DNA from 2 places in the Pelagibacterium sp. 26DY04 genome. Region 2 is predicted to be linked to the other one. Evidence: predicted binding sites of a transcription regulator. Region 2 holds the regulator's gene; the other holds the start of a gene.
What was found. The regulator LexA, encoded in region 2, represses DNA repair genes until DNA is damaged. The targets are predictions, from matches to a motif close to TGTTCNNNNTGTGTTCNG.
Positions count from the first base shown of each region.

Region 1: NO932_RS17305 (helicase-related protein) is a predicted target of LexA. The motif match lies at 1,149-1,166, and genes of this name have one in related genera.

Region 1 covers NZ_CP101731.1:3,477,488-3,480,905, forward strand. Annotated here, with positions in the region: gene NO932_RS17295 (TIM barrel protein) at 1-274, shown strand, start outside; gene NO932_RS17300 (AAA family ATPase) at 302-832, opposite strand; gene NO932_RS17305 (helicase-related protein) at 1,266-3,418, shown strand, end outside.
Region 2 covers NZ_CP101731.1:2,010,507-2,013,924, forward strand. Annotated here, with positions in the region: gene glp (gephyrin-like molybdotransferase Glp) at 1-63, shown strand, start outside; gene NO932_RS09805 (ribbon-helix-helix domain-containing protein) at 333-668, shown strand; gene lexA (transcriptional repressor LexA) at 867-1,574, shown strand; gene NO932_RS09815 (aminotransferase class I/II-fold pyridoxal phosphate-dependent enzyme) at 1,760-2,896, opposite strand; gene NO932_RS09820 (DsbA family protein) at 3,133-3,418, shown strand, end outside.

The DNA.
Region 1 (3,418 bases), 1.5 Mb from region 2:
GCTCTACGACATCTATCACATGCAGATCATGGAGGGTGACGTGATCCGCACATTGACCGACAACATCGATTATTTCGGCCACTTCCACACCGCCGGAAACCCCGGCCGCAACGAGCTCGACGAAACCCAGGAGCTCTTCTACCCCGCCATCTGCCGCGCCATCCTCGACACCGGCTTTACCGGCTATGTGGCCCAGGAATTCATCCCCAGCTCCGATGATCCTGATACCGCCGCCGAAGCCCTGCGCGCTGCGGTGATGACCTGCGACGTCTGACGCAAAGGCCGTACCCGATTTCCTCGGCTACGGCCCCAGCATCTCGATCACATAATCCGCCCGCTCCTCCACCGGCCCCTTGGGAACGATGTGGATGTCGTAGCCAAGCTGCCGGTAATCCATAAGCAGCCGTTCATATTCGGCGATTCCCGCCTCGAGACCGTGCTGGCGCTCGCTGTCCCCGACATAGATTTCCGGCCAGGGCGGAGTGAGAAACACCTGGGGATGGTAGCGATCGGTCCCGATAATCTCGTCCAGCGTGCCGCCGCCCACACTGGCGAGCGCCGAGGCGGCGTCGATCAGGCCGCGGTCGAAAAAGATCGTTCCCTCCTGCCCCGCCATGCGCCCCATGTCCTCGCGCGCCATGGCGACAGCCCGCTCGGCAAAGGCCCGCATATCGACCCAGGGCAAGGCCCGACCCTCGCCTCTCTGTTCCTCGATAACGATCCGCCGACCCGGCTCCTCCACGGTGGCATAGCCCCGTAGCGCCAACGCGCGCAGCAGTGTCGATTTTCCCCCGCCCGAGCAGCCGGAAATCACCACCAGCCGATTTGTCATGCCTTTTTGCCCTGTCCCATTCCGATACGGTCAAAATCTTTTTTGCCAACGCGAACGGTTTTCGCCTCGGCAATTCCGGGCATTTCACCTTTATGGCGCCACTACCGTATGAAAAAATCGCCTTCACACTTGGTTAGCATTTGACGCGATTGGATCGCCTTTAACGAAAATGCAACTAAAGTGAACGGATTCGGCCACCATTTCTGCCTCCGGCGTCGCTCCCGCTATCTCCTTGTGGCGAATCACAAAATCCCCCCACTAGATGCTGTAGGGAACAGATCGTGATTCCGATTCGGAACGCGATTCGGTTCGCGTTTGTTCTTTTTTCGTTCGAAACGTTAAAGACGGGGCCGCTCCGGCCATTGCCTTTCCCGTTTCGATACACCACCTTGCGAAGCAAACCATAACCCTGCCCTTGTCCCCAAAAGCGCCGATGACCTCCTTGACCTCACAGGCCGTAAAGGCCGTTCTCGGCCCGACCAATACCGGCAAGACCCATTATGCCATCGAGCGCCTGCTGGCCTATCGTTCCGGCATCATAGGCCTGCCGCTACGCCTGCTCGCCCGCGAGGTCTATAATCGCGTCGTTGAGCGCGCCGGCGTGGAGTCGGTCGCATTGGTCACCGGCGAGGAGCGCATCGTCCCCAAGGCGGCCCGCTATTGGATCGCCACCGTCGAGGCCATGCCCACCGACATGGCCGCCGATTTCCTCGCGGTCGACGAGATCCAGACCGCCACCGATTTCGATCGCGGCCATGTCTTTACCGATCGCATCCTGCATGCCCGCGGCCGTGCCGAAACCCTGCTGCTGGGCGCCCAGACCATGGAGCCGGTGATCCGGCGGCTCCTGCCCCATGCCGATATCCAGTTTCGCCCACGGTTTTCCAAGCTGACCTGGGCGGGCAGCAAAAAGCTCTCGCGCCTGCCCCGCCGCTCGGCGGTCGTCGCCTTTTCGGCCTCTGAGGTCTACGCCATTGCCGAACTGCTGCGCCGCGAACGTGGTGGGGCGGCGGTGGTGATGGGCGGACTTTCCCCGCGCACGCGCAACGCCCAGGTCGAGTTGTTCCAGAACGGCGATGTCGATTTTCTCGTTGCCACCGACGCCATCGGCATGGGGCTGAACCTCGACGTCACCCACGTCGCCTTTGCCTCCGATTCCAAATATGACGGCCGCCAGTTCCGCCCCCTGACCCCCGCCGAGATCGGCCAGATCGCCGGCCGTGCCGGCCGCCACATGCGCGACGGCACGTTTGGGGTCACCGGTGGCACCGACGAATTCGACGAGGAAACCATCGAGCGCCTCGAATCCCATGATTTCGAGCCGGTCAAGCAGCTCCAATGGCGCAGCCGCAATCTCGATTTTTCCTCGCTGCAACGGCTGCACTCGAGTCTTGAGGTGATTCCCGGGCACCAAAGCCTCACCCGCGTTCCCGTCGCCACCGACCAGCGGGCGCTCGAATTCCTGTTGCGCCGCGAAGAAGGCGCGCTCGCCACCTCCCCCTCGCGCGTGGAACTGGCCTGGGCCTGCTGCCAAATCCCCGATTACCGCGACATTTCCCCCGCCGCCCATGGCGAGATCGTCGCCCGCATTTTTTCCGGCCTCGCCCTAGCCGGAAGGATAGATGCCGACTGGATTGCCGAGCAGGTCAGGTTCTGCGACAATACGACCGGCGACATCGATACGCTATCCAACCGGATCCGCCAGATCCGGACCTGGACATTCATTTCTAACCGTAGGGACTGGCTGGAAGACCCCGCACACTGGCAGGAGACGACCCGGGCGATCGAGGACGCCCTGTCCGACGCCCTCCATGAAAAGCTGATCGCCCGTTTCGTCGACAGGCGAACCAGTGTGCTGATGCGTCATCTAAGAGACAAGCAGATGGTATCACCCCAAATCACCGAAAATGGCGAACTCACGATCGAAGGCCATGTCATTGGCACGATCGAAGGGTTCCGGTTCACCCTTTCGCGCATCGAGGGCGAAGCCGATTCAAAAAATCTGCGCTCTGCCGCCTCTTCCGTCGTTGCCCCGGAAATCGCCAAGCGCGCCGACCGGCTCGCGGGCGCGCCCAATGAGGAATTCGTTCTGACCACCGACGGCGTCATCCGCTGGCGCGGCGAGGTGGTTGCCGAACTGGCCGAAGGCCCGACGCTTTTTGCCCCCCGCATCATCATCCTGGCCGATGAGAGCCTCACGGGCCCCGATCTCGAAAAGGTCGAGGATCGCCTCTCGCTCTGGCTGCGCCACCACATCAACACCCAGCTCGAACAGATCGTCGCGCTTTTGGAGCCCGCCGAGCTCGAAGGCACCGCGCGCGGCATCGCCTTCCGGCTGGCCGAAAATCTCGGCATCATTCCGCGCGCCGAAATCGCCGAAGAAGTCAAGAGCCTCGATCAGGACACGCGCGGCAAATTGCGCAAGCTCGGCGTCAAATTCGGCGCCCATCACATCTACCTGCCCCTCACGCTCAAGCCCGCCCCGCGCGAGCTGGCGTTGATCCTTTGGGGTTTAAAGCATGGCGGTGTGCGCCAGCCCGGTATTGCCGAATTGCCCCACATCATCCTCTCGGGCCGCACCTCGTT
Region 2 (3,418 bases):
GCCCAGGACGAGCACTGCGCCGGCAAGCGTGCTGGCGATCTGGTGCAGGTGCATCTGCTATAGGCCCTTCCCCTTCGTGCTCCCAACGACGACGTTCCAATAATCAAAACGAACTACGCGCCAAATCCAACCGCATCCGATAGGATTATCTTGGTCGTCGGCAGTAGCTATTATTACTTGGACTGCCGACTATGTTCATCCTTGTTTGCAACGCGTAAATTGTCTTACGGCGCACCACCTATTTGGAAGGGGGTAGGAGCGTGTCCGGGACCGATCAAGCACCAATCAAGAGACATGGAAGGCCGCATCTGCTACCAGAGCGCGAGACACCCATGCCCACTTCCGAGATTGCCGATTTGCTCGACGGAGCGGCGATAGACGCACTTGCTGAACCCGAATTCCGGGTGCTCTCCCTTAAGGGCGAGCGCAAGGGAATCAGACTGGAAGCCATCTTCTGGCAAGCGCTGGATCAGATCGCGGCGAACCTTGGTGTGCCTCGGAACACTCTCGTTCTCTGGATTATAAGCGCGGCGGGGCATGATCGCTCCAACGCCACGAGTGTTCTCAGGAGCGTGATCGTCGCCTACCTGCTCGACGAGTTCGAGCACCAAAAGCCTCGACGCCGCCCCCTGTCTGCCCCCGTCCCGGCCATGACTGACCCAAGATAATCTCCGCAGCACGTGGAATGGTCGCATCATCCATCGGCTTTGGCCAGAGGTCGTGGCACGCATACACATCAAGGAAGAATTGTGCGCCAGCTCTTGAGAGTCAGGCAGAAATGTTCTTGAAACACTTGCGGAACATTACCGGAACACGTATAAAAGTTCAATATTTGTTCCGATTCGACGCCGCCGAGGGGCTCGACAATGTTGACGCGCAAGCAGCACGAACTTCTGATGTTCATTCATGAGCGGATGAAGGAGAGTGGTATTCCCCCCTCCTTCGACGAAATGAAGGAAGCGCTTGATCTCAAGTCCAAGTCGGGTATCCATCGGCTGATCACCGCGCTTGAGGAGCGCGGATTTATCAGGCGCCTGCCCAATCGCGCCCGGGCGCTTGAGGTGGTCAAGCTCCCCGATTCGATGAATCCCTCGCTCGGTGGCCGCAAGGCCAAGTTTGAGCCAAGTGTTATTGAAGGGAACCTGGGCAAGGTGCCGGCCAAGCCAGTCGCAGCGAGCGCGGACAATGGAGGATCGGTGTCGATCCCCGTCATGGGACGCATCGCGGCGGGCGTGCCGATCGAAGCCATCCAAACCCATTCGCATTCGATTGCCGTTCCGCCGGAAATGCTGGGCGCCGGCGAACATTTCGCACTGGAAGTGCGCGGCGATTCGATGATCGAGGCCGGCATTTTCGACGGCGACACCGTTTTGATCCGCAAGCAGGATGCTGCCGGCAATGGCGAGATCGTCGTGGCGCTTGTCGATGACGAAGAAGCCACTCTCAAACGTTTGCGCAAGAAGGGTAATGCCGTTGCCCTGGAGGCCGCCAACCCTGCCTACGAAACCCGGATTTTTGGCCCCGACCGTGTGAAGGTGCAGGGCCGGTTGGTCGGGCTCTTGCGGCGGTATTGAGGCTTTCGGCAAAACTGGGTGCCAGATACGGTTCGCGCATCTCGCTTGATCTCAGCCGATCCCAGCCCTGCCCCAATCCCCGAGACCTACTCGAGTGGTTGAACGATTAGAAAGACGGTGAAGGAACAGGAGGCGGATACTGCGCATTGAGTTGGATCATCGGTTGCGACAAACTGAGTCACCGATTAGCTGAGAAACGCTCCCATCCGCTCCAGCGCCATTTCTATCGCTTCTCGGGTACCGGCGTAAGAGAAACGCACATATTTGTGCCCGTCGGTGCGGTCGAAATCCTGCCCCGGCGTTGCCGCCACACCGGCGTCGTCAAGCATGCGCGTGCAGAAGTCCATTGTATCGTTGGTGAAGGCCGACGCATCGACATAGGCGTAGAACGCCCCGTCGGACGGTTCGGCCAGCCCGAACCCCAATTTCTTGAGCCCCTCAGAAAGCACCAGCCGGTTTTCCTCATACTGATCGCGGCGGCGGTCGTACTCCTGTCCGGCATCGAGAGCTGCAAGTGCCGCACATTGGGAAACGCTGGAAGCTGAGATGAACAGGCTCTGTGCCATCATCTCGGCGCGGCGCACCAGATCCTCGGGCAGAACGAGCCAGCCGATGCGCCAGCCGGTCATGCAGTAATATTTCGAAAAGCTGTTGACGATCACATGCTGCTGGCTGAATTCGAGCGCGCTCGCATCTGCCCCGGCATAGTTGAGCCCGTGATAGATCTCATCGGAGATGAAGCGCACGCCAAGCCGATCGCATGTGGCGATGATCGCCTCCAGTTCATCGCGCTCCAGCACCGCCCCCGTCGGATTGGCCGGGCTCGCCACCAGCAGGCCCTCGAAGGGGCTGCGCTCGTAAGCCGCCTCGATGTCCGCAGCGGTCAGCCGCCAGCCATTGGCGGGTGAAACCGGAATCTCGACGCTCGAGAGGTTCAGCGAGGCGATGATGTTGAGATAGGCCGGATAGCCCGGCCGCGTCACCGCGATCCGCTGCCCTGGCGCAAATCCCGCAAGGAAGGTCAGGATGAACCCGCTCGACGATCCCGTCGTCACCACGATCCGTTCGGGCGAAACAGAAACCCCGTGGCGCTCGTCATAATACCGGCTGAGCCGTTCGCGCAGGGCCGGCATACCTTTGGCCGCGGTATAGCCCATGGGCCGCTCAAGACACCCGCGAACCGCATCGAGCACTGGCTGTGCCGGCTTGCCGCCCGGCTCGCCGATTTCGAGATGACACACGATTCTCCCCTCGGCTTCAAGCTTTTGCGCCCGCGCCATAAGTTCCATGGCGTAGAAGGGACGAATCAGGTTGGCGTTCATATCGTAAATCCATTGTCTTGTCGGCGCCCCAAGGCAGCCCGCACTATATCCCGCTTCTAGACAATCGCAAGTTTTAAGCACTACGTTCTGTACACATAGCCATTTCTAGCATTATATTCTATATAATAGCATATTCGTGGCATTACGTTCCATGACGCCACTTGCTTGGCATATCGCGACTGGCATCACCTGCCCCGTTACGCTAAACCCACCCGCAGCGCGATACGGAGTTCGACATGCAAAAAGCCATCAATCTCGGCCTTGCCGCTGCCATCGTCCTGTTGGGCGCCGGGCTCGCCGTCAGCCTCGCCACGCGCCCCGAACCTGGCCTGTCGTCTACCGAGGTCGAACGTCTCATTGCAGAGGCCCTGCCCGCTCAAGCGCCAGCGAACGCCGATGGCGCGGCCGATATCGACACCGCGGCCCTGGGTCCGATAATCGAAGATTATCTCATGGCCAATCCCCGTCTGCTCGAACGCATGTCGGTGGCCCTCGAAACCGAGATGCGCGCAGAGGAATCCG